DNA from 4 places in the Billgrantia hypersalina genome. Region 2 is predicted to be linked to each of the others. Evidence: predicted binding sites of a transcription regulator. Region 2 holds the regulator's gene; each other region holds the start of a gene.
What was found. The regulator FNR, encoded in region 2, switches genes on or off when oxygen is low (the NO sensors DNR and NnrR bind a similar motif). The targets are predictions, from matches to a motif close to TTGATNTANATCAA.
Positions count from the first base shown of each region.

Region 1: a site for FNR is predicted at 6,385-6,398, ahead of frdA (fumarate reductase (quinol) flavoprotein subunit). Genes of this name have one in related genera too.
Region 3: a site for FNR is predicted at 5,704-5,717, ahead of ACOJCM_RS00590 (cytochrome-c peroxidase). Genes of this name have one in related genera too.
Region 4: a site for FNR is predicted at 1,605-1,618, ahead of ubiT (ubiquinone anaerobic biosynthesis accessory factor UbiT). Genes of this name have one in related genera too.

Region 1 is NZ_JBMIQI010000004.1:9,507-16,849, reverse strand. It holds gene mltG (endolytic transglycosylase MltG) at 1-888, shown strand, start outside; gene tmk (dTMP kinase) at 939-1,592, shown strand; gene ACOJCM_RS02225 (DNA polymerase III subunit delta') at 1,589-2,584, shown strand; gene ACOJCM_RS02220 (PilZ domain-containing protein) at 2,610-2,945, shown strand; gene frdD (fumarate reductase subunit FrdD) at 2,974-3,342, opposite strand; gene ACOJCM_RS02210 (fumarate reductase subunit C) at 3,339-3,737, opposite strand; gene ACOJCM_RS02205 (succinate dehydrogenase/fumarate reductase iron-sulfur subunit) at 3,746-4,465, opposite strand; gene frdA (fumarate reductase (quinol) flavoprotein subunit) at 4,462-6,267, opposite strand; gene ACOJCM_RS02195 (anion permease) at 6,521-7,343, shown strand, end outside.
Region 2 is NZ_JBMIQI010000011.1:471,389-478,731, forward strand. It holds gene ACOJCM_RS09295 (3'-5' exonuclease) at 1-367, shown strand, start outside; gene ttcA (tRNA 2-thiocytidine(32) synthetase TtcA) at 454-1,395, shown strand; gene fnr (fumarate/nitrate reduction transcriptional regulator Fnr) at 1,476-2,222, opposite strand; gene hemN (oxygen-independent coproporphyrinogen III oxidase) at 2,337-3,752, opposite strand; gene ACOJCM_RS09315 (sulfite exporter TauE/SafE family protein) at 3,858-4,559, opposite strand; gene ccoS (cbb3-type cytochrome oxidase assembly protein CcoS) at 4,559-4,792, opposite strand; gene ACOJCM_RS09325 (heavy metal translocating P-type ATPase) at 4,789-7,278, opposite strand; gene ACOJCM_RS09330 (FixH family protein) at 7,295-7,343, opposite strand, start outside.
Region 3 is NZ_JBMIQI010000002.1:101,555-108,897, forward strand. It holds gene xdhC (xanthine dehydrogenase accessory protein XdhC) at 1-785, shown strand, start outside; gene guaD (guanine deaminase) at 979-2,295, shown strand; gene ACOJCM_RS00575 (NCS2 family permease) at 2,560-3,939, shown strand; gene ACOJCM_RS00580 (sulfite oxidase heme-binding subunit YedZ) at 3,971-4,567, opposite strand; gene msrP (protein-methionine-sulfoxide reductase catalytic subunit MsrP) at 4,603-5,568, opposite strand; gene ACOJCM_RS00590 (cytochrome-c peroxidase) at 5,789-6,790, shown strand; gene ACOJCM_RS00595 (adenosine deaminase) at 6,856-7,343, opposite strand, start outside.
Region 4 is NZ_JBMIQI010000020.1:54,131-61,473, forward strand. It holds gene ACOJCM_RS19030 (adenosylcobalamin-dependent ribonucleoside-diphosphate reductase) at 1-995, opposite strand, end outside; gene ubiT (ubiquinone anaerobic biosynthesis accessory factor UbiT) at 1,033-1,515, opposite strand; gene ACOJCM_RS19040 (ABC transporter permease) at 1,941-2,708, opposite strand; gene ACOJCM_RS19045 (ABC transporter substrate-binding protein) at 2,711-3,694, opposite strand; gene ACOJCM_RS19050 (ABC transporter ATP-binding protein) at 3,691-4,467, opposite strand; gene norR (nitric oxide reductase transcriptional regulator NorR) at 4,556-6,085, opposite strand; gene ytfE (iron-sulfur cluster repair protein YtfE) at 6,235-6,888, shown strand; gene hemN (oxygen-independent coproporphyrinogen III oxidase) at 7,039-7,343, opposite strand, start outside.

The DNA of each region.
Region 1 (7,343 bases), on a different contig from region 2:
ACGCTCTATGAAGTGCCGCGCGGTGCGGGTTACAACCGCGTGATCTCGGACCTGGAAGAACGCGGCCTGCTAGAGGATGAGTGGGCGTTCCGCCTGCTGACGCGAATCGAGCCCGACACGGTACCGCGGTTGCGGGCCGGCGAGTACATGCTCGAGCCGGGCATGAGCGGACGTGAGCTGATCGAATTGCTCGGCAGCGACCAAGTCGTCACCTACCCACTGACCATACCGGAGGGTTGGACTATCCGTCAGATGCGCACGCGTCTCGAAACGGCGCCCAAGCTGGAGAATCGGACCCAGGGGCTTGGTGACGAAGAAATCATGGCGCTGCTGGACCGTGAGGGGCGTCATCCCGAAGGGTGGTTCTTTCCTGATACCTATCGTTATCACAAGGGCATGAGCGACCTCGATATTCTGCGCCAGGCACTGGCACGCATGGAGCAGGTACTGGAAGAGGTATGGGAAGAGCGCCGTGACGACCTGCCGATCGATACGCCCTACGAGGCGCTTATCATGGCATCGCTGATCGAGCGTGAAACCGGAGCTCCCGAGGAGCGTCGAGAAATTGCCGGCGTGTTCAAGCGGCGTATGGAGCGCGGCATGCGCCTGCAGACCGATCCTACCGTGATTTATGGCATGGGCGAGCGTTACGCGGGGCGTATCTCCCGCGCAGACTTGCAGGAATCGACGCCATACAATACCTATACGATCGACGGCCTGCCGCCGACGCCCATCGCCATGCCGGGGCGTGCTTCCCTCGAGGCCGCTGTTGATCCGCTGCCAGGCGATACCCTCTATTTCGTGTCGCGAGGCGATGGAACACACCACTTCTCGCGCAACTTGCGCGAACATAACAATGCCGTGAATCGTTATATCCGCAATCGCTGATCAACCCACTGAGCGCATGCCGGTGTGCGGCCGGACCTACAGGAGCCCCGATGCAACAGCGTGGACGCTTCATCACCCTGGAAGGGGGGGAAGGAGTCGGCAAATCGACCAACCTGTCATGGGTGGCCCATTGGCTGCAAGCCCGGGGCGTCGAGGTGGTGCTCACTCGCGAACCGGGCGGTACGTCACGTGCCGAGGCCATCCGTGAGTTGCTGCTCTCACCGGAGGCCGACGAACCCCTTGATGACGACGCTGAGTTGCTGCTGGTGTTCGCCGCCCGGGCACAGCACTTGGCGCAGCGCATTCGGCCTGCACTCGCGCGCGGCGCCTGGGTGCTTTGCGATCGTTTTACCGACGCCACCTTCGCCTACCAGGGCGGCGGCCGCGGCATCGATCCTGAGCGTGTCGGCGAGCTGGAGCGCTTCGTACAGCGTGGGCTAGAGCCCGACCTGACGTTGCTCCTCGACATGCCGGTCGAGGCGGCCCAACGACGCCTTCAGAGCCGTCTGCAAGCGCGGGGGCAGGGACGTGACAGATTCGAGCAGGAGCACGCGGCCTTTTTCGAGGCCGTGCGTCGGGCTTACCTGGCACGGGCCGAAGCGGCGCCGCAACGGATGGCCGTCATCGATGCCGATGCATCGCTTGACGCCGTGCAGTCAAGACTTGCGGCCTGCCTTGAGGAGCGCCTCGGCCCATGGCTATGAGCGAGCCCACGCCAGCACGCCCTCTGCCGTGGCACGCGCCGCTTTGGCAGCAGTTCCTGACGTTGTACCGCAGCGCTCGCTTGCCTCATGCCCTGCTGCTCTCCGGACCCCATGGGGTGGGCAAGCAGCGCTTCGCCGAGGCGCTGGTTGGCTACCTGCTTTGCCGCACCCCGGGTGAGGTGGCCTGCGGGGAATGTCACGGGTGTCACATGCTGGCCTCCGGCTATCATCCCGACCTGCTGCGTGTTTCACCGGAAGAGGGCAAGCGGCAGATTCGTATCGACCCCATCCGCGAGGTCAACGCCTTCGTCGCCCAGACGGCTCAGCAGGGCGGCCACCGCGTGATCGTGCTGTCGCCGGCCGAAGCGATGAACATTGCCGCCGCCAACGCGCTGCTCAAGAGCCTCGAAGAGCCGGGCGAGCGTACCCAGTTCGTGCTGTTGGCAGACGTACCCTCACGCATGCTGGCCACCATTCGCTCGCGTTGCCAGCACTGGAGCCTGCCGCTACCGGTACCGGAGCAGAGCCTGGCGTGGCTGACCGAGCAGCTGGGTAGTCGTGACGAAGCCGCATTCTGGTATCAGGTCTCGGGTGGGCTGCCGCTGCTGGCGGCCGAACTGGCAACGCCCGAGTCGAGGACGCTGCGCAAGCAACTGCACGAGACGTTCGATGCCTTGGTGCGCGGTGCCGAGCCCGTGGCCGAGGCGGCCCGTCTCGACCGCCAGTCGCTGGAGTCGATCCTGTGGTACGGTATTGCCTGGCTCGAGGATCTCATTCGTCTGGGGCTTTCCGGGGAGGCAGCGCAGGTCCGCAATCCCGATCTGCTGCCGCTTTATCGCCAGGCTGTGAAGAACGCCCGGGTACAGGACTGGTTCCGGCTGCTGGACTTCGCTCGCGAGCAGCGCCGCTTGCTGGCTGCTGGCGGCAATCCCAACCCTCAGCTGGTCATCGAGGCCTGGCTGGTTCGCTGGTCGACCCTGCTCCGCTCCTAAGCCAGGGTGAAAGGGAGGATAACGAATGGCACCGCAGAAGGCCCTGTCGCTGACGATTCAGGATGAGCAGACGCTGCTCTCCGCCTATATGCCGCTGCTGGAGCGGGGCGGTATCTTCGTGCCTACCCGTGAGCGCTACGAGCTGGGCCAGGAAGTCTACCTGTTGCTGGCCCTGCCCGGCGAAAGCGAGCGGGTGCCCGTCACCGGCCATGTCGTCTGGGTCTCGCCCGATGGCGTGGCAGGGCGCCGGGTGCCGGGCATCGGTATTCATTTCAGCCCCGAGGATCAGGGCGTGCGCGACCGCATCGAGACTCAGCTGGCAGGGCAACTGGACAAGGGTGTGCAGACCTACACGCTCTAGCGCAATCGATGCAAGGCGCGTTGAAGCGCTACCGCACCATCCCCAACAGAACGGCGCCCAGCGCCGCGGCGCTCAATACCGCAGCACAGCCATAGGTCAGCCACTTGTTGCGCCCGTCGCGGCCCAAGCGCAGGTCGAACAAGCCATGTCGGATGCGGTGCGCGGCGTGAAACAGCGGCAAGCAGACCACTGCCCCGACGAACAGGATGCCTGGCAGGCCGAACAACAGCGCGCGGGCGCGTTCGGCATCGAGCGAAATGATGCCGAGCGGAGCCAGCAGAGCGAGGAATAAAATAGCGGCAGGGGCGATGACGGCGAAGCAGACGCCGCCCGCGCTGAACAGCCCCCACCACAGCGGTTCGTCATAGGCCTGGCGGCGTGCAGCGGGCTTTTTCATCGAGGGGCTCCTACGAACAGCCACAGGAAAAGCAGAAGGACCACCACCACGCCAGCCCACTGGCCCGCCACGATGGCCTGGCTGGGCAAGGCGTGGCCCGCGATTCGCAACGGCATGACGCGAGGGAAGAGCTGAAAGAAGGTCCAGGCATGGTACAGGCTCGCCAGCAGGGCCAGCAGGTTGAGCAGCAGTACCGGCGGAGAGCCCATGAAGCCCAGCCAGCCCAGCCAGGGCGCGTCTCCCCGCAGCAGGGCAATGATCCCCGCCAGCAGGCAGGCGACAAAGAACACCAGCGGCAGCACCGTGGCTTCCCTCAGCATGTAAGCTAAGAAGTAACGATGCTTGAGCCACCAGGTTCGCTTGAGCGTCGGAAATGTGTCGGACGGCTTGCGCATGTTTCCCCCTATCCCTTGAACAGCGCGATCAGTGTGTGCTTGGCTGCTTCCACCTTGCCTTGATTCACCGCGGCTGCGGGGTCCACGTGTTTAGGACACACCTCGGAGCAGAAGCCGACGAAGGTGCAGCTCCAGACCCCTTCGTGCCGATTGAGCTCAGCCATGCGTTGGGGCTTGCCGTGGTCGCGGCTGTCCAGGTTATAGCGATGGGCGAGGGCGATGGCTGCAGGGCCCAGAAATTCGGGATTGAGCCCAAACTGGGGGCAGGCCGAATAGCACAGGCCGCAGTTGATGCAATTGGAGAACTGCTTGTAGCGAGCCAGCTGCTCAGGTGTCTGACGATGCGTCTCGCCGCCGTTCGCTGCCTTGTCGATCAAGTAAGGCTTAACGGCGGCGAGATGCTCGAGAAAGACTTCCATATCGACCACCAGGTCGCGTTGCACCGGGAAATGTGCCAGCGGTTCGATGCGGATTTCACCCGGGTAGTCACGCAGGAACGTCTTGCAGCCCAGCTTGGGAATGCCATTGACCATGACGCCGCAGGAGCCGCAGATGGCCATGCGGCACGACCAGCGGTAGCTCAAGGTGCGGTCCAGCATCTCCTTGACGTGATTCAGGGCATCCAGCAACGAGGTATTTTCGTCGACCGGCACTTCGAAATCCTGCCAGTACGAACCCTCTTCCTGCTCCGGCAAGTGGCGCCTGATACGGATCGCCTTGGTATTCATGAGCGGGCTCCCTTGTCGGCATCGGCTTGGGTATGGCCGGCCTCGCCATAGGCACGGACGGCAGGGGCGGAGAAGCGTACGTCGACATCTTGCCAGTTCAGCTCCGCCGGCGCGTCGCCGCGGTGGTAAACCTGGCTATGCTTCAGGAAACGGGAGTCGTCGCGCTGCTGCATGCCGTCATCGAGGCGCTGGTGAGCACCGCGGGACTCGCGTCGCTCCAGCGCGCCGAGGCAAGTCGCTTCGGCGATGTCCAGCCCGAAGCCCAGCTCGATGCATTCGAGCAATTCTGTGTTGTAGATTTTGCTGGCGTCATGCACGCGTACCTGGCGATAGCGCGCTCGTAGCTTCCGGACGGTTTCGAGAGCCGCCTGCATGCCCTCCGTGGTGCGATAAATGCCGCAACCCGCCTCCATGGTCTGGATCAGTTCGCGCTTGAGGGCGACCCAGTCCTCCGTGCCGTTGGTATCGCACAGGCTGGCCAGCGCCGCCTGCTGTCGTTGCGCCTGTTCTTCCAGCAACCTTGGATCGGCGAACGCCTGCGCTGCAGCGCGCCGGCTGGCTCGTTCGCCTGCCAGTCGACCGAAGACCAGCAGTTCGGTAAGCGAGTTGGAGCCGAGTCGGTTGGCGCCATGCAGGCCGACCGAGGCGCACTCGCCAGCGGCATACAGTCCCTGCACTCGGGTTTCGCACTGTGCATCGGTCTCGATACCGCCCATGGTGTAATGCACCGCCGGACGGATGGGGATGGGCTCGTGCACGGGATCGACATTGATGTAGGACCTGGCGAGCTCGCAGATAAAAGGCAGCCGTTCGCGCAGCACGGCCTCGCCCAGATGACGTAGGTCCAGATAGACCACATCGCTGCCGGCAAAAGTGCCGGTACGGCCCGCCTGCTGCTCCTGCCAGAATGCCTGGGAAAGCTTGTCCCGAGGCCCCAGCTCCATGTACTTGTTCTGCGGTTGGCCGAGCGGCGTTTCCGGGCCGAGCCCGTAGTCCTGCAAATAGCGATAGCCATCCTTGTTGAGCAGGATGCCGCCTTCACCACGACAGGCCTCGGTGATCAGGATGCCGGAACCCGGCAGGCCGGTGGGGTGGTACTGAACGAATTCCATGTCGCGCAGCGCCACGCCGTGGCGATAGGCGAGGGCCATGCCGTCGCCGGTGACGATGCCGGCGTTGGTATTGAAGCGAAATAGCCGGCCGGCGCCGCCGGTGGCCAGCACCACGGCCTTGGTGCGCAGCAGGGCCAGTTCGCCGGTCGCGACCTGCAGCGCGACGACGCCGACTACGGCGCCGTCGCTGACAGCGAGATCCAGCACGAAGTACTCGTCCAGGCGCTCGATCTCGGTATATTTCATCGAGGTCTGGAACAGCGTGTGCAGCATATGAAAGCCGGTCTTGTCAGCGGCGAACCAGGTACGAGCGGTTTTCATGCCGCCGAAGCGCCGCACCTGGATGGAGCCGTCGGCCTGGCGGCTCCACGGGCACCCCCAGTGTTCCATCTGCACCAGTTCCCGGTGGGCGTGACGAACGAAGTAATCGACAACGCCCTGTTCGGCCAGCCAGTCGCCGCCGGCAACGGTATCGTCGAAGTGGGCCTGCAGACTGTCCTCCGGGCTCGTCACGGCCGCTGCGCCACCCTCGGCGGCCACCGTATGCGAGCGCATGGGATAGACCTTGGAGAGCAAGGCGATGCGCTGCGGGCGGCCATCTGCCTTGGCCTGTTCGGCAGCGGCGATGGCGGCACGCAAGCCAGCGCCGCCGCCTCCCACGATGACGATATCGAAATCTCGTTGCTGCATGCTCTCTCCGTTTCCAGGCCTTGCGCCGGCGTAGCCGTCGTGGCGCGTTATCGCTTCGCAGACTAGCACTCGCTCTGTGCGTCAGCTATCGGGCGCCTGCGGGCTTGCATGCTTTTCTTGATCTATATCATTCAGCTGTTTGAAAGTCTTTGGCCTATCTGTTGTGTGTTTTCTTTCGCCCGTAACCTGTTAAACAGGCGCGCCGTTGGCGATGCCTCAGCCTGTCCACATCAGCCACAATAAGGGTCGGCTCATGTTGTCCGAATGGATGTCTCGCTTCTCCTGGAAAGCCCTGGCGCCACTGCTGGTTGCACTGCTGGTGGCGCTTTTGCCGGTGCCCGTGGGGCTGCCGCCGCACGCCTGGTACTTCTTCGCCATTTTCCTGGGCTGTGTGGTAGGGCTCATATTCGAGCCACTGCCTGGCGCCGTCATTGGCCTGATCGGGGTAACGGTGGCGGCTCTCCTTGCTCCCTGGGTACTGTATTCTCCAGAACAGCTGTCCGTGCCTGGCTTCAACGCAGCCAACAGTGCCTTTGCCTGGGCCGTTTCGGGATTCAACAATTCGGTGGTCTGGCTGATCTTCGGCGCTTTCATGTTCGCCCTTGGCTATGAGAAGACAGGTCTTGGTAGGCGCATTGCGCTGTGGTTGGTAAAGACCATGGGGCGTCGCACCTTGACGCTGGGCTATGCAGTGATGATCGCCGACGGCATCCTGGCACCGTTCACGCCCTCTAATACTGCGCGAAGCGCGGGCACGATCTATCCCGTTCTGCGCAACCTGCCTCCACTCTACGACTCCCGACCCAACGACCCCAGCATGAAGCGCATGGGCAGCTTCCTGATGTGGACGGCCATTGCCTCGACTTGCGTCACCAGTTCGCTCTTCCTCACCGCCTTGGCTCCCAACCTGCTGGCCATTGCTCTGACAGAGACCGCAACCGGGATTCGTATCGGCTGGGGCGAGTGGTTCCTGGCGGTGGCACCGGCCGGCATCCTGCTGCTGCTGCTCGTACCTTTGCTGTGCTATTGGCTCTGCCCCCCGGAAGTGAAGTCGGGCAGTGCGGTGTCCGACTGGG
Region 2 (7,343 bases):
CGGGATCGATCTCGACGAAGGCGTGAGCCTTGACGAAGCGTTGGGGAGCCTGCTCGATTTCATCGGCAACCGCCCCTTGCTGGGATGGCGCCTCGATTTCGACCTGGCCATCCTCAATCGTCAGATTCGGCCCCGCTTCGGTTTCGACCTGCCCAATAGCGGTATCGATGTGGCCCAGCTTTACCATCGCCAGCAGCGGCGCAGCGTGATGGAGCCCGAGCCGCGTGCGCTGCGCTTTGAGACGGTGGCGGAGTCGCTGGGCGTTCCTGTCATGGGGCGCAATACCGCCCTTGGCGATGCCGTGACCACAGCGCTCATGTACCTGCGCCTGGAACGGGCCGGGTTGCAGGCCCGCCGAGAGGCATGAGGCTGAATCGCCGCCTTGGCGTCGCCTCCGGGCGGTGGCGGTGGTAGGATGGCCGCGTCATTCACCACGCCTGGCAGCCCGTGACCATGCAAGACGCCGTAACATTCGACCCCCATTCCGTTGCCGACCTGAAAGCTCGCCTGCAGCAGGGCGAGATGGATCAGGAGAGCACGACGCTTGAGCAGCTCGACGCCAAGGGGCGGCGTGAATTCAACAAGCTGCAGAAACGCCTGAGGCGTCAGGTAGGCAATGCCATCATCGACTACGGAATGATCCATGAAGGGGATCGGGTCATGGTATGCCTGTCGGGGGGCAAGGACAGCTATACGCTGCTCGAGATATTGCGCAACCTGCAGCGCAATGCGCCGGTGAACTTCTCGCTGGTAGCGGTCAATCTGGACCAGAAGCAGCCCGGCTTTCCCGAGCACGTGCTGCCCGAGTATCTCGATTCCATCGGCGTCGAGTACTACATTCTGGAGCGCGATACCTATTCGGTGGTGAAGGAGAAGACCCCGGAAGGCAAGACGACCTGCGCGCTCTGTTCGCGGCTGCGGCGCGGTTCGCTGTACGGCTTTGCCGAGGAGATCGGGGCGACCAAGGTGGCGCTGGGCCATCACCGCGAGGATATCCTCGAGACGCTTTTCCTCAACATGTTCTATGGCGGCAGCCTGAAGGCCATGCCGCCCAAGCTGCTTTCCGACGACGGCAAGAATATCGTCATCCGTCCGCTGGCCTATTGCCGCGAGGCGGACATCATCGAATTCGCACAGCTGATGGACTTCCCCATCATTCCCTGCAACCTGTGCGGCTCCCAGCCCAACCTGCAGCGCCAGGTGGTCAAGGAGATGCTCGCCGATTGGGAGCGCAAGCACCCCGGGCGTATCGAATCGATGTTCAAGGCCGTATCCAACGTGGCGCCTTCGCAGTTGGCCGACCGCGAGCTGTTCGACTTCGAGGGGCTAGAGGCCAAGCAGGCACGAAGACGCGAGCGCCGCATCGATGCGCTGGACGTTTCGCGGGGAAGTTGAACGGCCATCCGGCACGAATGGAAACCGCCCGGCATCCTTTGAGCCGGGCGGTTTCGTTCTGCTGGGCGGTGTCGCAGGGCTTAGTGGTCGTCCTGCGCCTGGGTCACCAAGGCCTCAAGATTGAGTATGTTCACCTCGCGCCCCGATACCTCGACCAGCCCCTGCTGCTGGAAGCGGCCGAGGATGCGACTCACCGTTTCAACGGCGAGCCCCAGGTAATTGCCGATGTCGGCTCGCGACATGGAGAGGCGGAAGCTGTAGGGTGAATAGCCGCGGCGGCGGAAGCGGTCCGACAAACTGGTAAAGAAACTGGCCAGACGCTGGTCGGCGGTCTTGCGCGAAAGCAGACGCATCATCTTGCGGTCGTCGCGCAGCTCCTTGCTCATGCTGCGGTAGAGCTGGCCGCGCAGTTCCGGCAGCTGCTCCGAAAGCGAATCGAGCCGATCGAAGGGAATCTCGCAAACGGTGGTGGTTTCAAGCGCGATCACGCTGCCCGGATACTTCCGTTCGTCGATGCCGTCCAGGCCGACCAGCTCGCTGGGCAGGAAGAAATTGGTAACCTGGTCCTCCCCTGACCCTTCGGTGGTAATCTGCTTGAGGCTGCCGGAGCGCACCGCGAATACGCTGCTGAAGGCGCTGCCCTGGCGAAACAGCGACTCGCCCTTCTTCAGTGGGGCGCGGCGCCGGATGATGGCATCGAACTGCTCCATATCCTCGAGTTCGAGCGCAAGGGGCAGGCACAGCGAGCTCAGGCTGCAGTTCTGGCAGCGCGTTTCGTGCAGCAGCGAACGCCGCTGGCCCAGTGCATTGGCCACGTTGACCGGCATGCTCCACCTCCTTGATCCTGTCGTGTAGCCATTATGGAGCATTATGGGGGCCGGTAAAATGCCCATCGCGACCTTTGGCCGCAGCTCGCCTGTTATTCGGGTCGGACCTCCCGCTCAGACGATGCGTGAAAAGCGCGAATCGGGTGGCAATGTCAGGCGATTGTCGAAGGCCATGGCGAGGTGACGGATCAGCAGGCGGCCGAGCGGTGTCGCCACCAGGCGGCGCCCTTCGAGGTGGGCCAATCCGTCCCTCAGCGGGGCCTCCAATCGCAGCAGGGCATCCGCCAGGTAGCGGGGAGCGTCGATGCCGAAGGTTTCGCTCAGCTCGTCCAGGTCGAGTTCCATGTCGCACATCAGCCGCTCGATGGCATGCTGCCGGATACGGTCGTCGAAGCTCAGGCGAACCCCACGAGCGGTGGGCAGCTGGCTGGCATCGAGCGCCGCTTCGTAGGCGCCGAGGGCGGTGTGGTTCTGGGCATAGACATCGTCGATGCGGGAGATCGCCGAGACACCGAACCCCACCAGGTCGCATTGGGCGTGGCTGGAGTAGCCCTGAAAATTGCGCTGCAGGGTCCCTTCGCGCTGGGCGATCGCCAGGCTGTCGTCGGCGCGGGCGAAGTGATCCATGCCGATATGGGTATAGCCCGCTGCGGTCAACATGGCGATGGTGGTGCGCAGTATCGCCAGCTTCTCGTCGGGGCTGGGCAGGTCTACTTCGCGTATGTGCCGCTGGGCGGCGAAGCGCTCGGGCATGTGGGCGTAATTGAAGATGGAGAGTCGTGCCGGCGCCATGGCGATCACCTGCTCCAGCGTCGCGGCAAAGGTGTCGCGGGTCTGGAAAGGCAGGCCATAGATCAGGTCCAGGTTGAGCGAGCGGAAACCCAGGCGATCGGCCTCGTCGAGCAGCGCTTCGGTGAGGATGCGTGGCTGGATCCGGTTGATGGCTCGTTGTACACGCGGGTCGAGATCCTGAACGCCAAGACTCAGGCGATTGAAGCCCAGCGCCTGCAGGTGGCGAAGGGTGAAGACATCGGCCTCTCGCGGGTCGATCTCGATGGCGTAGTCGCGGTCGCGGGCGTTGGTAAGGCCGAAGCGGGCGTCGAGCCGGTCGATCAGATCGCTCATCTGGTCGAGGTTGAGAAAGCTCGGTGTGCCGCCGCCCCAGTGCAGCTGCGCCACCTCGCGACGCGTGTCGAGGTGTGGCCTGACCAGCACCATTTCGCGGTCCAGCCGCGAAATATAGGGTTCCGCCACCTTGGCGTTCTTGGTGGCGATCTTGTTGCAGGCGCAGTAGTAGCAGGCCTTGCGACAGAAAGGAATATGCACGTAGAGCGACAGCGGCCTGCCATCGGCATTGCTGCGTGCCAGCGCTGCCTGGTAGGCCGGCGCGTCGAACTCCTCACCGAACGAAAGCGCAGTGGGATACGAGGTGTAGCGCGGTCCATGAGTGTCATAGCGCCGCAGCAGGGCCGCGTCCCAGGCGAAGGGGTCGGCCGTCATTCGAGGCATGGACAGCGCGGGGGCGGACATGGAATTACTCCGAAGGCTAACGATTGCCATCATGCTAGCCGTACCCGGCCCAAGGCAGTTTGAGCTGCGTCAAACGAAGCCGTAATGCAGGTTAAGGGCTGGCCTTCAATGTTCCGGAGCGCCCAGCGGCAGCAGGGCAACGAGCTGCCAGAGGGCGAAAGCGATGATAAGGAGGGCCGCCAGGGTGCGGGTTGCCGGATGACGGATCAGCGTGCCCAGCTGGCGTGCGGCGAAGCCGGTGACAAGCAGTGAAGGCAGGGTCCCGAGGCCGAAGGCGCCCATCAGCGCCGCGCCTTTCAACGGATTCGCCGTGGCCAGGCTCCAGGCCAGCATTGAATAGACGAGACCGCAGGGCAGCCAGCCCCAGACCGCGCCAAGGCCGATGGCGTGGGGAACCTTGACCACCGGCATCAGTCGCTTGCCGATGGGCTCCAGGTATCGCCAAAGGTGCCTGCCCAGCGCCTCGACCCTGAGCAGTCCCTTCCACCAGTTGGCAATGTAGAGTGCCATCAGGATCAGCATGAGCGCGGCGAACAGTTGCAGCCCCATGCGCGCTGCCGGCGTCAGGGCCACCACGGTGCCGAGCGAGGCAACCAGCGCGCCGGCGACCATGTAGCTTGCAATGCGCCCGAGGTTGTAGCCAAGCAGAAGCCCGGAGAGCCGGGCTGGGCTACGCATGCTGGGCGGCACGGCGAAAGTCAGCGCGCTCATGATGCCGCCGCACATGCCGATGCAGTGCGCACCGCCAAGCAGGCCAAAGACGAAAGCCGCCAGCAGCGGAGGCAGGCCGAGTCCGGTGGGATCCATCAGCGCGCTGCCCGATCGTCGTCATCGCCGGCGTCCGGCTTTTCCTTTCTGGCCTGACGTCGCTTCTCCCGTTCCGCGAGGGGCAGGTCGTTCTCGTCCTCGTCGAAGAGGATGCGGTGGGCCGGGCCCTCGAGATCCTCGAACTGGTCGTTCTTCACCGCCCAGAAGAAGGCCCAGACGGCCAGGCCGAGCAGGATCAGTGACAGCGGGATGAGCAGGTAGAGAACGGTCATGCATTCACCCAATTGGCGTCGGGGCTCGGCCCGGGGGCGGGGCGCAGGCGGAAGCGATTGAGGCGTAGCGCGTTACCCACCACCACCAGTGAGCTGCCCGACATGCCGAGGGCCGCGACCCAGGGCGGCACGATGCCGATGGCGGCCAGCGGCAGGGCCGAGAAGTTGTAGCATACCGACCAGATCATGTTTTGGCGCATGATGCGGCGAGTCGCGCGAGCGATCTCGACCGCCTCGACGATACGCATCAGGCGTGGACTCAGCAATACGGCATCGGCGCTGGTGCGGGCCAGGTCGGTGGCGCCGTTCATGGCGACCGACACGTCGGCACCGGCCAGCACCGGTACGTCATTGATCCCGTCTCCGATCATGGCGACCTTTTCGCCGGCGGCCTGGCACGCGCGGATGCGCTCCAGCTTGCCTTCCGGACTGACGCCGGCACGCCAAGTGTCGATGCCCAGCTGTTCGGCCATGCTGCGCACGGCACCGATCGTGTCGCCCGATAGCAGTTCGACCCGTGTGCCGCGTGCCTTCAGTGCCGCCACTGCCTCGGCGGCGTCGTCGCGCAGCCTGTCGCGCAGGGCGAACCAGGCGCGCGGCTCACCCTCTTCGCCAAGCAGCAACCACTGGCCATCACCCGGTGCTTCGGGAGCTTGGCCGGGGCAGGCGAAGTCGGAGCGTCCCAGGCGCCAGCGCTTGCCGTCGATCACGCCTTCGACCCCCTGCCCGGTGCGACTGGACCGCTCGCCGGCCTCCACCGTGGCGTCGCGCCAGGGACGGAAGGCCCGCGCGATGGGATGTTCGGAGCGGGCCTCCAGCGCTGCCGCGATCACCTGGGCACGTTCCGCAGGAATGAGGCCGAGCGTACGGGTATCCATCAGCTGCATCTCGCCGCACGTCAGGGTGCCGGTCTTGTCGAATATCACCCGATCGACCTGTGACAGCGACTCGATGGCATCGGCGCGGGTGATCAGCACGCCGCGGCGCCGCAGCTGGCCGTGGCCGGCGGTGAGCGCGGTGGGCGTGGCGAGCGCCAGGGCGCAGGGGCAGGTCACCACAAGCACCGAAAGCATTACCCATAGCATGCGACTGGGATCGATGAACCACCAGGCGACGGTCACGCAGGCGGTCACGACCAGCAGCCGCAGCACGAACAGGTGCGACATTCGCGCTGCCATCTGGGCCAGTCGCGGGCGACTGGCAAAGGCGCGGTCGGTGAGATCGACGATGCTCGCCACACGGGCCTCCTTGCCGGCATGGGTGACACGCACCACCAGGGGGCTCTCGATGTTCTGGCTGCCGCCGGTGACGCTGTCGCCGATACGCCGGCTCACTGGCAGGTATTCGCCGGTGAGCATCGACTCGTCGAGGCTCGATTCGCCCTCTTCAATCATGCCGTCGGCGGGCACGCCGTGGCCGGGCTTTATCAGCACGCGGTCGCCGGGAGCGAGTTCGCTTGCCGGCAGGATACGCTCCTCGCCGTTCGCCTCGAGGCGCACGGCGGAGAGCGGCAGGGCGCCGGCCAGGACGTTTCCGGTATGCCCGCTGCGTCGCCGCGCACGAGCCTCCACGTAGCGACCGAACAGCAGGAAGAAGGTGAACATCGCCACCGAGTCGAAATATACCTCGCCGGTGCCCGAGAGCACGGCATAACCGCTGGCGAGATAGGCGCCCCCGATAGCGATGGAAACCGGCACGTCCATGCCCAGCACGCGCGCCCGCAGGTCGCGCACGGCATTGCGGAAGAAGGGCATGGCGGAGAAGAACACCACCGGGGTGGCCAGGGCGAACGAGAGCCAGTGGAACAGCGCCAGGAAGTCTTCGCTGATCTCGCCGGGACCTGATACGTAGATGGGGATCGAGAACATCATTACCTGGGCCATGCCCACCGCCGCCACGATCAACCGGCGGATATTCATGCGTTCCTCGAACTGCAGCCGCTGCTGGGCCGCATCCGGTTCGTAGGGCTGGGCGCTGTAGCCGATGCCGGCCATCTCGGCGAGAATCCGCGACAGCTTGAGTCTGGCCGGGTCCCATGCCACCCGCACCCGATGGTGGCTGAGGTTGACGGCGCTCGAGGTCACGCCGTCCAGCGCGTTGAGACGATGTTCGATCAGCCAGGCGCAGGCGGCGCAGGTGATGCCATCCACGGCCAGGGTGGCGTGGACCAGGCCGCTGTCGCCCTCGGCGTGAACGAACTGGCGCTGCAGGCCCGGGTCGTCGAACACCGCCCAGGTTTCCGCCTTGACCGCCTGACGCTCGTCGGGGCGCTCCGGCAGCTCCGTGCGAAAGCGGTAGTAGCTGGCCAGTCCGCCATCGACGATGGCATGCGCCACCGCTTCGCAGCCGGGGCAGCATAGCGGATGGGGGGTATCGTCGAGCGTGATCGACCAAGGGGCGCCTGCGGGCACGAGGCTGCCGCAGTGATAACAGTTCGTGGCCGGTTGCCTGCCCTCGGCGGCCTGGGTCGTATCGTTGTGCGTCAAGGGTCTTCTACGCTCGCTAGCTGCGCTGTTGAACGCCCGGTGTCAGGTTGAAGCGCTCTTCGCTG
Region 3 (7,343 bases), on a different contig from region 2:
ATGCCCTCGCTACCGTGGTCACGAGTGCGGGTTCGACACCGAGGGAACCCGGCGCACGCATGGTGATCACCGAGGACGCCGTCCACGACACCCTCGGCGGCGGCACCTTCGAGTTTCAGGTGATCGACGCGGCGCGTGAACGCATCGCGCGCGGCGAAACCGGCATGAGGCTGGAGGCCTTCTCCTTGGGCGGGCGCAGCGGCCAGTGCTGCGGCGGCTTCGTCAACGTGCTGCTGGAGGTATTCCCCGGCAGCGCGGCGACACTAGCCATCTTCGGTGCCGGCCACGTCGGCAACGAGCTGGTCCGCCTGGCCGCTCCGCTGCCCTGGCGGGTGCTGTGGCACGACAGCCGCGACGACGTCTTTCCCGACTGGGCCGGATCGCAACCGCGCCTGGCCTGTCGCCACGCCCCAGACCCGCAGGCCGCCGTGACGGCGCTGCCGGCGGGCAGCCATGCGCTGGTGCTGACCCACGACCACGCCGAGGATCGTCAACTCGTCGACGCCCTGCTCCAGCGCGGCGACATGGCCTCGATCGGCCTGATCGGCTCGAAGAGCAAGTGGGCGAGCTTCCGCTCTAGGCTCACCGATGCCGGCCACGACGACACGGCCCTGGCCACGGTGCGCTGCCCCATCGGCACGGCCAGCGGTGGCACCGGCGGCGACAAGACACCCTACGCCATTGCCCTGGCCACCATGGCCGAACTGTTGCCGCTGGTGGGCAGCACCGAGCGCGCCGACCAGCGCGGTCTGGAACCGGCAGAGCTGCGCGCTCTATTTAACTGATCAATACCAAAGGCAATTCCACCGAACGCATCTGAGGAGCGCCGGGGGCAGGTCGAAGAAGAGGTCCTTCGCCATGGATGGCGAAGGTAGCGTCCAGGGAAGGATTCACAGCGCCTCCTCGATGGTCCGACACTTCGGGGCCTGCCGCCGGATCAGCTCCGACTACCGCAGACACGGATGAGCTCCTGACATCATGACGAACAACGACTCCCGCGTGATACGCGCCGAACTGCTGAGCTTCGATGCCGACCCCGGCGAGGGCGACAAACCCGCCGAAGGCAGCGTGCGTCACTTTGAAGATGGCGCGCTGTGGCTGGAGAACGGCCGCATCAAGGCCATCGACGACTACGCAGTGCTGGCGCCACGCCTGCCCCAAGGCATCGAGACGGTGGATCATCGCGGCAAGCTGGTGATGCCGGGCTTCATCGACAGTCATGTGCACTATGTGCAGCTTGAGATCATGGCTTCCTACGGCCGACAGCTGCTCGACTGGCTGAACGAGTACACCTTTCCCGAGGAGTGCGGTTTCGCCCAGCGCGAGCGTGCCGATGTCATCTCGAATGCCTTTCTCGATGAGATGCTGCGGGTCGGCACCACCACTGCCCAGGTGTTCTGCTCGAGCCACCCCACCTCGGTAGAGGCCTTCTTCTCGGCCTGCCGCGAGCGCGACCTGCGTATGCTGGCGGGCAAGGTGCTGATGGACCGAAACGCCCCCGAGGCGCTGTGCGACGACACCTATGGCGGCATTCGCGACACCGAGCGCCTGATCGGCGACTGGCACGGCACGGCACGCCTCGGCTACAGCCTCACCCCGCGCTTCGCCCCGACCTCTACTCGTGAGCAGCTCGACGCCACCGGCGGCCTGCTGCGCAACGACCCCAGCCTGTGGCTGCAGACCCACCTCTCCGAGAACCCCGGCGAACTCGACTGGGTCGCCGAGTTATTCCCCGAGAGCCGCGACTATCTCGAAGTCTACGAGCAGTCCGGGCTGGTAGGCCCGCGCAGCACCTTCGCCCACGGCATCCACCTCGATCAGGAGATGCGTTCCCGCCTGGCCGAGCGCGGTGCCAACATCGCCTTCTGCCCCAGCTCCAACATGTTCCTCGGCAGCGGCCTGTTCGACCGCCTGGCAGCCCGGGAGGTCGGCCTCAACATCACCTACGCCAGCGACATCGGCGGCGGCACCGACCTCTCCGGCCTGGCCACCCTCAAGGCGGCCTATCAGGTAGGTCAGCTGCGCGGCCAGCCGCTCACCGCCTGGCAAGGCCTCTACGGCCTCACCCTGGGCAACGCCAAGGCGCTTTCGCTGGATGACAACATCGGCCGCCTGGCGCCCGGCATGGAGGCCGACTTCGTGGTGATCGACCCCGACGGCTCGCCGCTGCTTGGGCGCCGTCACGCCCGTTGCAAGACCCTCGGCGAGCGCCTCTTCGCGCTGATGATGCTCGGCGACGACCGCAGCATTCTGGAGACCTGGGCCGGCGGAAGTTGCCAGCACCGGCGCAACTGACGTTCCCAATACGGTTGCCTGCCTTGTTGCTTTGGACCGCCTCATCTCGAGGCGGTCCTTTTTGACCACTGCTCGGGGCGGCACGGTAACCTCTCGCCTTACAGCAGCTCCCACCTAAGACTATGGTCGAAACCCACCTGTCCAATCGGTCAAATAACGTCTAGGCTGTAGCCGTGCACAGCCTGACCAAACGGTCAGACATGTCGCGGCCACACCCACAACCCTTATTCGACGACGCCAATCCAACAACAACGGACACAAGCTATGGAACCGACCTCCTCCACCCTTGCCGACAAGGCAGACGGGCAGTCCCTCGGGCAGGCCACAGGAAAGGCCCACTGGCTGGACACTTACTTCGGCGTGAGCCGTCGCGGCTCGACGCTCAAGACCGAGATCCTGGCGGGTATCGCCACCTTCCTGGCCTCGATGTACATCATCGTGGTCAACCCGGCGATCCTCTCCGATGCCGGCATTCCCTTCTCGGCGGCGCTCTCCGCCACCGTGCTGATCAGTTTCATGAGCAGCCTGGCGATGGGCCTTTATGCCCGTAATCCCATCCTGGTGGCGCCGGGCATGGGCATGAACGCCCTGTTCACCTACACCCTGGTGCAAGGCGCCGGGCTGTCGTGGGAAGTGGCGCTGGGCTGCGTGTTTTGGTCGGGCGTGCTGTTCGCCACCCTGGCGATGTTCAACGTGCGCGAGGCGATCATCGATTCCATTCCGCCCTCGCTACGTTATGCCATCACCTGCGGCATCGGCCTGTTCATCACCTTCATCGGCTTCAAGAATGCCGGCTTCATCGTCGGCAGCGACGCTACCCTGGTCACCCTGGGCAGCATGGATGCCTCGCTGATCACCTTCTTCATCGGCATGATGGCCACCGCCATCTTGGTCATCATGCGCTTCAACGGCGCGCTGATCCTGGGTATCGCCCTGACCACGCTGCTGGCCACGCCCATGGGCCGCCTGTGGGGCGGCGATATCATGGTGGAGTGGAGCGGTCTTGCCGCCTGGCCGGATTTCAGCGCCGTCATGCAGGTCGATATATTGGGCGCGCTCAAGGTCGCCTACCTGCCGTTCATCTTCGTCATGCTGTTCACCAACTTCTTCGATGCACTGTCGTGCTTCATGGCCCTCTCGGAGTCGGCGGACCTCAAGGACAAGAACGGCAACCCGCGCAACCTCAAGCGCTCGATGACCGTGGACGCCTTTGCCTCGATGATCGCCGCGCCGCTCGGCACCAGCGCGGCCCAGACCTTCATCGAATCCGGTGCCGGCGTGGCCCAGGGCGGTCGCACCGGCCTGGTGGCGGTTACCATCGCCTTCCTGTTCCTGCCGTTCCTGTTTCTCTCACCGCTGCTCTCGCTGGTGCCCGGCATCGCCACGGCACCGGCCCTGGTGCTGGTCGGGCTGTTCATGCTGGCACCGATCAGCAAGATCGACTGGTCACGCTTCGAGCAGGCGTTCCCCGCCTTCCTCGCCATCATCCTGATGCCGCTGACCTACTCGATCACACTGGGCATCGCCTTCGGCTTTCTCAGTTTCGTGCTGATCAAGCTCGCCACCGGCAAGCTCTACGACATCAAGCCTGCCATGTGGGTCTCGGCCGCGCTGAGCGTCGTGATGCTGGTCACCACTCACTGAATCGCAGGGGGCCGGTGCAAGCCGGCCCCACTCATTGGCGATGTAGGGCCGCGTCGACGAGGCGGAAGAGCACCAGCGCACCGAGCGCGGCGGCGAATAGCGTCGGCAGCAGATAGTCGGCACGGGTCAGGATCCACAAGTGCATCACCCCCAGAGCAGCGGAGACATAGACCAGGCGATGCAGCCAGTGCCAGGCCCCGTACCCCATCTTTCGCTGCACGACGCGAAACGACGTCAGCGCCAGCGGTACCAGCAATAGCAAGGCGGCGGCACCGTAGCGGACATAAGGCAACTCGACCATCTCGCGGCGTATCCAGGGCCAGTCCCAGTACTGATCCAGCCCCATCCAGGCCAGCATATGGGCCACCAGCCAAAAGAACGCCCACAGGCCGAGCTGGCGCCGTGCGGCCATGAAACCGACCCAGCCGGTGAAGCGAAACGCCGGGCTGAAGGCGATGGTCGCCAGCAGGAGTATCAACCCTGTCCTGCCGGTGAAGTGCACCACGACCTCACTGGGCACGGCACCCAGGTCACCGAAGAACCACTGCCAGGCCAGCCATACGGCCGGCGTACTGCAGGCTGCCAGGACCAGCAAGCGAAAGGCGTGGATCGTACTATGCGGTTTCACCAGGCCGCCCTCCTCTCGCTTGGCTCGCCGCCGGCTCAGTAATGGCGCTGAAGGTCCATGCCGGCATACAGAGGGGCCACTTCCTCGGCGTAGCCGTTGTACATCAGCGTCTCGCGTCGGCCGTTCTCGCCGATCCTGCGCTCGCGTGACTGGGACCAGCGCGGATGGGCCACCGCGGGATTGACGTTGGCATAGAAGCCGTACTCCTCCGGATTGCGCTCCTCCCACGAGGAGAGCGGACGCTCCTCGACCAGGGCAATCCGCACCACCGACTTTATGCTCTTGAAGCCGTACTTCCAGGGCACGACCAGGCGGATCGGCGCGCCGTTCTGGTTGGGCATTGTCTCGCCATACAGCCCCACGGCCAGCAGCGTCAACGGGTGCATCGCTTCATCGATGCGTAGCACTTCCCGGTAGGGCCAGTCGAGAATGCTGCGCCGCTGACCGCGCAGATTGTCGGGGTCGTGAACCGACTCGAACACCACGTAGCGTGCACGGGAAGTGGGCTCATGGCGCCTTAGCAGCTCCGCCAGGGGAAAGCCGACCCAGGGAATCACCATCGACCAGGCCTCGACGCAGCGCAGCCGGTAGATGCGTTCCTCCAGGTCCTGATGCTTGAGGACATCTTCAAGGGCAAAAGTGCCCTGTTTCTCGACCTCCCCTTCAATGGTCAACGACCAGGGGTCGGTCACCAGACGATGCGCGTATATTTCCGGATCGCGCTTGCCAGTGCCGAACTCGTAGAAGTTGTTGTAGGTGGTGATCTCCTTGTATGCCGTGGGAGATTCACCACCGGCCATTTCCGCGCTCGGCAGCTCACCGCTCAGCCGCTGTTGAAGCCGTTCCTGCCAGGCGTGCACCGGCCTGGACAGGAAAAGGCCAGGTGCAGCGACAACGGCACCCAGGCCGGCGCTGACGCGCAGGAATTTCCGGCGCGACTCGAACAGCTCACGAGGCGTGACCTGGGATTCCGGGATCGGCGGGTAGCGGTAGCGTGGCATCTCGCATTCTTCCGAAGGAGGCTGGCGAATCCCACATCTAAGCGGTGAACTCAACGTTTGTCACCCAAGAACCATGCGGATCCATTAAAACTTGACCTACCTCAACGAGTGCTCCATTCCGACTATTCCGCTTGGTTGATATGGCTCAAAGCGCAACCGTAACCTGACGCTGCAATTCAGGATCGAACCGTCTCTAGTTTGCCACCCAAGGGGTATCGTCATGACACATCACGCTCTCGCCCGGCCGAGGCTCATCGCAGCTGCGGTGTCGCTGAGCGCCGCGCTGGCGGCCACCGGGGTCGTCGCCGACGACGGTCTCGGCGACTACCGCGACCGCTTCCAGCCACTGCCTCACCTGCCGCCGATCCCGGCGGAAAATTCCCTGACGCAGGAGAAGATCGAGCTCGGCAACATGCTGTTCTTCGAGCCGCGCATCTCCTCCAGCGGCGTGATCAGCTGTGCCACCTGCCACAATCCCGCACTGGGCTGGAGCGACCGCATACCCCGCGCCACTGGGCACGACGGACAGATCGGCGAACGCAACACGCCGACCGTGCTCAACTCGGGCTTCCTTGGTGCCCAGTTCTGGGATGGCCGCGAGCCCGATCTGGAAGGTCAGGCGCTTGGTCCCATCCAGGCCGACATCGAGATGGCCATGGATCTCGAGGTGGCGCTCGAGCGCCTGGAAGAGTTCGAGCTCTACCAAGAGAAGTTCGCCGAGGCCTACCCCGATGACGATAACCCGATCAACAAGGACAACCTGGCCATGGCGCTGGCCAGTTTCGAGCGCACGCTGAATACGCCGAACTCGCCCTTCGATCGCTACCTGCGCGGCGATATGAACGCGCTGTCCCAGCAGCAGAAGGATGGCATGGTGGCTTTCGTCGACAATGGCTGCATTGCCTGCCACAGCGGCCCGGCGTTCACCGACAGCAACTTCTACGCGATCCAGGTGCCTGGCTCCACCGACGTGGGACGCTTTGACGTCACCGGGGACGAAGCGGACAAGTACAAGTTCCGTACCCCCACGCTGCGTAACGTGGCGGTGACCTACCCGTACATGAACAACGGCGCCACCGAAACCCTCGAGGAAGCCGTGGCCATCATGGGCCAGGAAATGCTCAATCGTGAATTCGACGAGGCCACCATCGCCGACATCTCTGCCTTCCTGCACAGCCTGACCGGCGAGATGCCCGATTTCGAGGTGCCGGCACTGCCCTGATGCAGGCAGGCCATTCGAGGGAGAGAAAGACAGATACCCCCGGCATTCGCCGGGGGTAGTCGTTATCAGGCGTTGTCGGCCAACTGCCGGTGCAGTTCCAGGCGGCGTGCATCGCTCATGAAGGCGGCTTCGATGGCCGTGCCGGCAAGTTGGATGAAGGTCTCCTTCGACCAGCCGAAGGCGTCATGACAGGCCATGAAGTTGTCCAGCATACCGCCACCGAAATAGGCGGGATCATCCGAATTGAGCGTCAGTCGAAGCCCGGCATCGAGCATCCTAGGCAAGGGGTGATCCTCGATGCGCTCCACCACCTTCAGGCGCACGTTGGAAAGCGGGCAGACGGTGAGCACGACGCCCTCGTCGCGCAGGCGAGCGACCAGGGCGGGATCCTCCAGGCAACGCACCCCGTGATCGATACGGCATACGTCCAGCAGATCGAGCGCTTCGTGTATGTATTCGGGCGGACCCTCTTCGCCGGCATGCGCGACGCGGGGAATACCCAGCATCTTGGCGCGCTGGAACACCTCGGTGAACTTTGAAGGCGGATGCCCGC
Region 4 (7,343 bases), on a different contig from region 2:
GAGCCGAGCAGGCAGGCGCCTTCCGGCGGCAGAGGCTGCTCCCCGCAGGGGTTGGTGGCGCGGATCTCCTCGCAGAACCAGTTGTTGTTCATGCGGTTGACCTGATCGATCAGGATGAAGCCCGGCTCGGCGAAGTCGTAGGTGGAACGCATGATGGTGTCCCACAGCTCGCGCGCCTTGATCACCTCGACGATGCGGCAGGCCACGCGGCCTTCGGCATCGACGCTGTAGCCGTCCTCGATCACCGGCCAGTCGCGGTAGATCAGGTCCTCGGGTTTGACGTCCTCCTTCTCGCCAGCGTGCAGCGGGAAGGCCAGCGGCCAGTCGGCGTCGTTCTTCACCGCCTCCATGAACTCGTCGGTAATCAGCAGCGAGAGGTTGAACTGGCGCAGCCTGCCGGCCTCGCGCTTGGCCTCGATGAAGCTCTTCACATCGGGGTGGCCGACGTCGAAGGTACCCATCTGCGCGCCGCGGCGGCCGCCCGCCGAGGCCACCGTGAAGCACATCTTGTCGTAGATATCCATGAACGCCAGCGGGCCGTTGGTGCCGGCACCGGCGCCGAACACGAAGGCGCCCTTGTGGCGCAGGGTGGAGAACTCGTAGCCGATACCGCAGCCCGCCTTGAGGGTCATGCCGGCATCCACCACCGAGGAGAGGATGTCGTGCATGGAGTCGCGGATGGTGCGCGAGACGGTGCAGTTGATAAGGCTCACCGCCGGCTTGTAGTCCTCGGCGCCGGCGTTGGACATGATGCGGCCGGCCGGGATGGCGCCGTTCTCCAGCGCCCAGCGGAACTTGGGCAGCCACTCCTCGGCACGCTCGCCTTCCACCGCCGCCAGGGCGCGTGCCACACGGTCCCAGGTCGCTGCCACGTCCTTGTCGACGGGGCGTCCATGACGATCCTTGAGGCGATACTTGGAGTCCCAGATATCGCGTGAGGGCGCTTGCATAGGCACCTCGTTGGATGTCTTGACGGCCTTGGTGGAAGTACTCATGCAGGGATCTCCAGTAAGGGTCAAAAGTTCAAATCGTTCAACGTTCCTGACGCGCCATGCGCTCGAAGCGCGCCAGCCATTCTCCGAGCCGGCCCTGGGCCAGCCCTTCCTCGCGACTGTCCAGCAAGTTCTTGACCATCAGGCCCAGCTCCGTGTCGCCCTCGATCACCAACCGGCGCTGGAAGAACAGCGCGTCGGGATCCTCGCGCCGGGTCGCGAGGCAAAGAAATTCGCGCCAACCGCCACGGATGGCGGCCTCTCCCGCTTCGGCCGTCAGCCTGAACCGCCCCCCCTCGAGGGTCAGCGTCAGTGCCACACCCAGGTCCTCGATGTGCAGCGAAATGCACCTCCCCTCGAGCGCATCGAACTCGCCCTCGGCCAGGGGTTCGGCGAAGGTGCGATTGAGCAACGGCTCGATCAGATGGCGCTTGAATGTGAGCGGCACGCGGGGATCGATGGCACGGATCAGGCGGGTCGGGGCGGGCGGACGTGGCAAATGCGACAAGGGCAGCGGAAACATAGCGACTCTCCGAAGAGCTAACCGTTGGATTCGGTGCGGCACAGGGCCACGAAAACCGTTCATCCTAAGCTCGACGCCGCCTGCCTGCACTGATATGCGTCAAGCTCGTGCCAATGCCCCGACCGGGGCCTCGGCCACCATATATAGACAAGCCTGGCGGATCAAGCACCACATGTAGCTTTTATTTTTAACGGTAGCACTTGCATTGCAGTAACTATTTGATCGCCAAGCGGCAGCTTCGGAGGTTGGCACGCCGGCTGCGTGACAGTGGCGGTAAACGGGCTCATCGAGACCCGCTGAATGAAGCTCAGGAACGACCGAGGGAGGGATTCGAGATTAAAGGAGAGCGGTATCGTGGCCGCTGAAAAGTAAAGCCGAAGCGCCGCGATGTGGCGCTTCGGCCCGTCCAGCCCCAAACAAAGGCGTTAGAGGTACTGGTAGCGCAGCAGGCGATACTTGATGCGCTCGAGGATGACCTGGTCGATCACGGCCGCGAGCACGGCGATTACCAGGATGTTGGTCATCACGCCAGTCATGTCGGCGATCTCACCCGAGTAGGCCAGCGACTTGCCGAGCCCGGCGCTGAAGCCGACGATCATCTCGGCCGAGATCAGCGCCCGCCAGGCGTTGCCGAAGGCGAGCTGGGCGCCGGTGATCAGCTCCGGGGTGACCGCCGGGAAGTAGACGCGCTTGAGCATCTGCGTGCGCGAGGCGCCCATGACCCTCGCGGCATCGATATGCACACGCTCGACGCTCTCGGTGGCGTTCATCACACTCAGCGCCGTGGGGAAGAAGGCGCCCACGGCCACCACCACGATAATCGGCATGTTGCCGAATCCCATCAGGATCAGGAACAACGGCACCCAGGCGATCGAAGGAATCGATTGCAGGATGATGATGGCGGCCTTGAGGGTGCTGCGAACCGGATTCAACGTACCGCCGACCAGTCCCAGCACGATGCCGGCCAACAGGGCCGCGCCGTAGCCCGCTCCCAGCCGTCCCATGCTATTGCCGAGCCCCTGGTAGAACTGGGCGCTGCCCAGCTCGCGCCACAGGCGCATCAGGGCCACATGCACGTCGGGCATGAGGAAGCTGGGCAGGAACCAGGCGGCGACCTGCCAGAAGAACAGGATGAAGACGATGGCCAGCACATAGGCACGCTTGCTGGCCACGCCGGTTGCGGTATTGCCCATGCTCAAAGTTCGCGCTCTTCCTGCCAGGAAAGGTCGAGCAGCGCATCGACGTCGAACACGGCCTCACCCTCGAGGATGCCCTGGGTCTGCATGATCTCGGCCAGCTCCTTCATGCGCGCAACGTCGTCTTCGGTGAGCTTGGCGCTGAAGTCATTGGTGGCGATCGCCTGTTCGATGACTTCCACGCTGGGAACCGTGCTGCCGTCACGCGCTTCGACTACTTCGTCGTTGATGAAGTAGTGGGTGATGTAGGGCGCCGCTTCTTCGGGCGAGTTCTCGAGCATGTCGATCGCTTCGCGCTGGGCGTCCATCGCCGCCCACAGCACGTCACGACGGTTCTCCAGGGTTTCGGCCGAGGTGATCACCACCATGCACGGGAAAGGCCAGACTTCACCGATCTCGTAGATTTCCTTGACCGGCGCCTGCAGCTGGGCGAGTCGGGCGTAGGGCTCGAACAGGAAGGCGGCGTCCACGCGGCCGCCAGCCAGCGACTGAACCGCCACCGAGGGGGCCACGCCCATGATGTTGAGGTCATCCTCGCTCAGGCCGGCGTCGGCCAGGGTCACGCCCTTGAGCACGATATCGGCGGTGCTGCCCTGCTTCTGCGACGCAAGGCTCTTGCCGGCGAGGTCAGCGACCTCGTCAATGCCCGCGTCTTCATGGGCCAGCAGGGCATGGTAGCCGCGCTGGGCGCCGCCGACGATGCGCAGGTCGGCTCCGCGACCGGCCCAGGTGAAGGCGTTGGAGAAGCCCAGCACGCCGATGTCGAGCTGGCCGCCAACGATCCCCTTGATCAAGTCGGTGCCCGAGCTGAACTCGATCAGCTCGGCATCGAGTCCGTACTTCTCGTAGAGTCCCGCCTCCTGGGCGAGCATGACCTGGGCGTCGTCCATCACACGCACGTAACCGACCCGGAACGGTTCGTTGGCGGATAGCGGGGCGGCGAGCAGCAGGGACAGCAGGGGAGCGATGAGCCAGCGTGTCATTGCACGTCTCCTTTCTCGGTTTGACGTTCGGTTTCCTGGGCCTGCGTATCGATGCCAAGCAGGGAGAGCACCTCCCGGCGAACATCGGCGAAGGCGGTGAGGTCATGGGTCTTGGGGATATGGCCGAGGGTGAACTCCTCGAGCACCCGCGCCGGGCGCTGGCTGAACACCAGCACGCGATCGGCGAGATAGAGCGCTTCGTCCACGTCGTGAGTGACCAGCACCACGGTGGGCCGCTCCTCCTCGATCAAGTCCTTGAGCACGCTCTGCAGCGTCAAGCGGGTCAGCGCGTCGAGGGCGCCGAACGGTTCGTCGAGCAGCAGCACCTTGGGCCGGGCAATGAAGGCCCTGGCCAGGGCACAGCGTTGACGCATGCCGCCGGATACCTGGTGCGGGTAGTAGCCCTCGAAGCCGTCGAGCTTGACCCGAGCCAGCCACTGGATGGCCTGCTGGCGCGCCTCGGTCGCCGGCCTCCCCTGGAACTCCAGCGCCAGGGCGACGTTCTCCTTGAGCGTCATCCAGGGGTATAGGGCGTGCTCCTGGAACACCAGGGTGCGCTCGGGAGCGGGACGCTCGACCTGACGTCCGTCCGCCTTTACCAGCCCCTCGGTAGCATGCTGCAGGCCCGCGACCATGTGCAGCAGGGTCGACTTGCCGCAGCCGGACGGACCGACGAGGGCCACGATCTCGCCGTCGCGAATGGTGGTGTCGAAGGAGTCGATGACCCTCAGGTCGCTAAAGGTCTTGGCAACCCGCTCGAACTGAAGCTGCATAGAAGCACTCGGAACAAGTATATATTCAAAAAAGGAATACTAGACTGTTCATTATATAACCAACTTGGCAGGTTTGAAAAGCCGAAGGCTACTTGATACCCAAGCGGCGGGCCAACTTGTGCAGGTTGCTGGGATCGACGTCGAGCCGCCGGGCGGCACTCGCCCAGCTGCCGTTGCAGGCCGCCAGGGCCTGACGAATGGCGCTTCGCTGGGCGGATTCGACCTGGCTGCGCAGCGGTTGCCCGCGGGCAGGGGCGGCGTCAGGCTCGCTCGCTTCGTCCTGCGTGGTTCTCAACGCTCGAGCATGGGGCAGATCGAGCCATTCCGGCTCGAGAGTGACGATGTCGTCGCGCCGGGCGCCGTGCCCCAGCGCCTTGATCGCCGCCCGGCTGATGACATGCTCCAGCTCGCGCACATTGCCGGGCCAGGCGTAATCGAGCAGCGCCGCCTCGGCCGCCGGTGCCAGGCGCAGGCTGCGTACGCCGAGCCGGGCACGGTTGATCTCGAGGAAGTGGCCGGCCAGTACCAGCACGTCGCTGTCACGCTCGCGCAGCGGCGGGATCGCTACCGGATACACCGACAGACGGTGATAGAGGTCGGCGCGAAAATGGCCGTCGCGCACGCTGTCGGCCAGGTGGCGGTTGGTGGCGGCGATGATACGCACGTCGACCCGCCGCGGGGTGTCCTCTCCCAAGCGCTGTACCTCGCCGTTCTGCAGTGCACGCAGCAGCTTGGCCTGGATTGCCAGCGGCAGCTCGCCCACCTCGTCGAGAAACAGCGTGCCGCCGTCGGCGGCCTCGAAGCGCCCCGCCCGATCGGCCGTGGCGCCCGAGAAGGCTCCCTTCACGTGACCGAACAGCTCGCTCTCGGCCAGTGTCTCCGGCAGCGCCGCGCAGTTGACCTGCACCAGTGCCTGCTCTCGTCGTGGTGAGCGCTGGTGCAGGCGTCGGGCGAAAAGCTCCTTGCCCACGCCGGTCTCGCCGCTGAGCAGTACCGGCAGGTCGGCCTCGGCGACCACGTCGAGCTCATGCAGCAAACGTTGCAGCACCGCGCTGTGGCCGAGGATCTCGCCTCCGTCCCCCGGTGCGGCATGTATGAGTGCGCCCTGGCGTGCCATGCGCAGCGCGCGTACCTCCTGCTCGAGGCGCGAGACCCGTACAGCGGCCTCGACCAGCAAGGCATAGCGCTCAAGCGACGTGCGCGACGCCTCGTCGAAGGTGCCGGCCACGAGCGCATCCAGCGTCAGCACGCCCCAGGGCTCCCCCTCGACGTGCAGGCTGATGCCCATGCAGTCGTGAACGTGCAGCGGTTCGTCCGGCTGCTGCTCGACCAGGCCGTCGTAGGGGTCGGGCAGGGTCGAGTCCGGCGGGAACAGCGTCGAGCGGCGGCTGGTGAGGATGGTGGCCAGGCGTGGATGACGGGCCACCTCGAAGCGGCGCCCCAGCGCCTCGCGTACCAGGCCGTCCACGGCGACCGGCGCCAGCACGCCTTCCTGGAGGCGCAGCAGACAGACCGCGCCGCAGCGAAAGCCCTCGCGCAAGGTGCGCACCAGACGCTGCAGGCGCACGGCACTGGGCAGGTCGGCGGCGAGATCGGCAAGCAGGGAGTGATCGAGCATGGTGTTATTTACCTCAAAGGGTCTAAACAACCCTACCCGACCAGGGTATTTATTACCATCGTAAAGTTAACTCTTTGAAATCAAAGCGGTCACATTCTTGGCACGGCGCTTGCTCCTACAAGATGTCAACCAACACCGAGGATTACCGCATGAGCCTGCTGGAACAGACCGTCGGCCGCATTGCCCTGTCGCTGCCCGGTGCCACCCGTATCTTTCATGGACATAATATCGACTTCTGCTGCGGCGGGCGCATCAGCCTGCGCCAGGCCGCCGAGCGTGCCGGCCTGCATGTGGATCGGCTGGTCGCCGAGCTCGAGGCGCTGCCGGCTGTCAGCAGCGAACAGCGCGACTGGCGCGAGGCCAGCAATGACGAGCTGATCGATCACATCCTGACCCGCTACCACGACGTTCATCGCGAGCAGCTTCCCGAGCTGATCCGCATGGCGCGCCGGGTCGAGCAGGTCCACGGCGACCGCGACAGTTGCCCCAACGGTCTCGCCGACCTGCTGCTGGTCATCTACCAGGAGATGGAGAGCCACATGCAGAAGGAGGAGCAGATTCTGTTCCCCATGCTGCGGCGAGGCATGGGCGCCCAGGCCCAGGGGCCGATCGCGGTGATGCGCCACGAGCACGACGACCATGGCGAGAACCTGGAGCAGGTGATGCAGCTGACCAACGACATCACCCCGCCCAAGGGCGCCTGTACCACTTGGCGTGCCCTTTATACCGGCCTGCGCGAATTCCGCGAGGACCTGATGGAGCATATTCACCTGGAAAACAACCTGCTGTTCGAGCGCGTCTGATTTCTGCACAGCGCCGCCCGCGCTAGAGATGAAGGGCGCGGCTTCGCCCCGGCAGGAAAAGCCCTGCTCGCTTCCCGCCCCCGCTTGAGACCACCGCGGTCTAACGCAAAACGGCGCCCCGTGGGGCGCCGTTTGCATTCGGGGAGGCGTTCAGACAGTGCGCGAGTAGCGGTTCTCTTCAGGCTTGAGGTAGGCGTCGAAGGCCATCGCCATGTTGCGCATCATCAGGCGCCCGGCGGGCAGCACGTCGATCGCGCCGCTGCGGATCGTCAGCAGGCCATCCGCCTGCATCTCCTCGAGCTGCTCGAGCGCATCGGCGAAGTAGTCGCGGAAGGCGATCTCGTGACGCGCCTCGATGGCGGCGAAGTCGATGCGTCCGTGACACATCAGGGCGTTGATCACGTCGCGGCGCAGGCGGTCGTCGTCGTTGAGGCGATAGCCACGCATCACCGGCA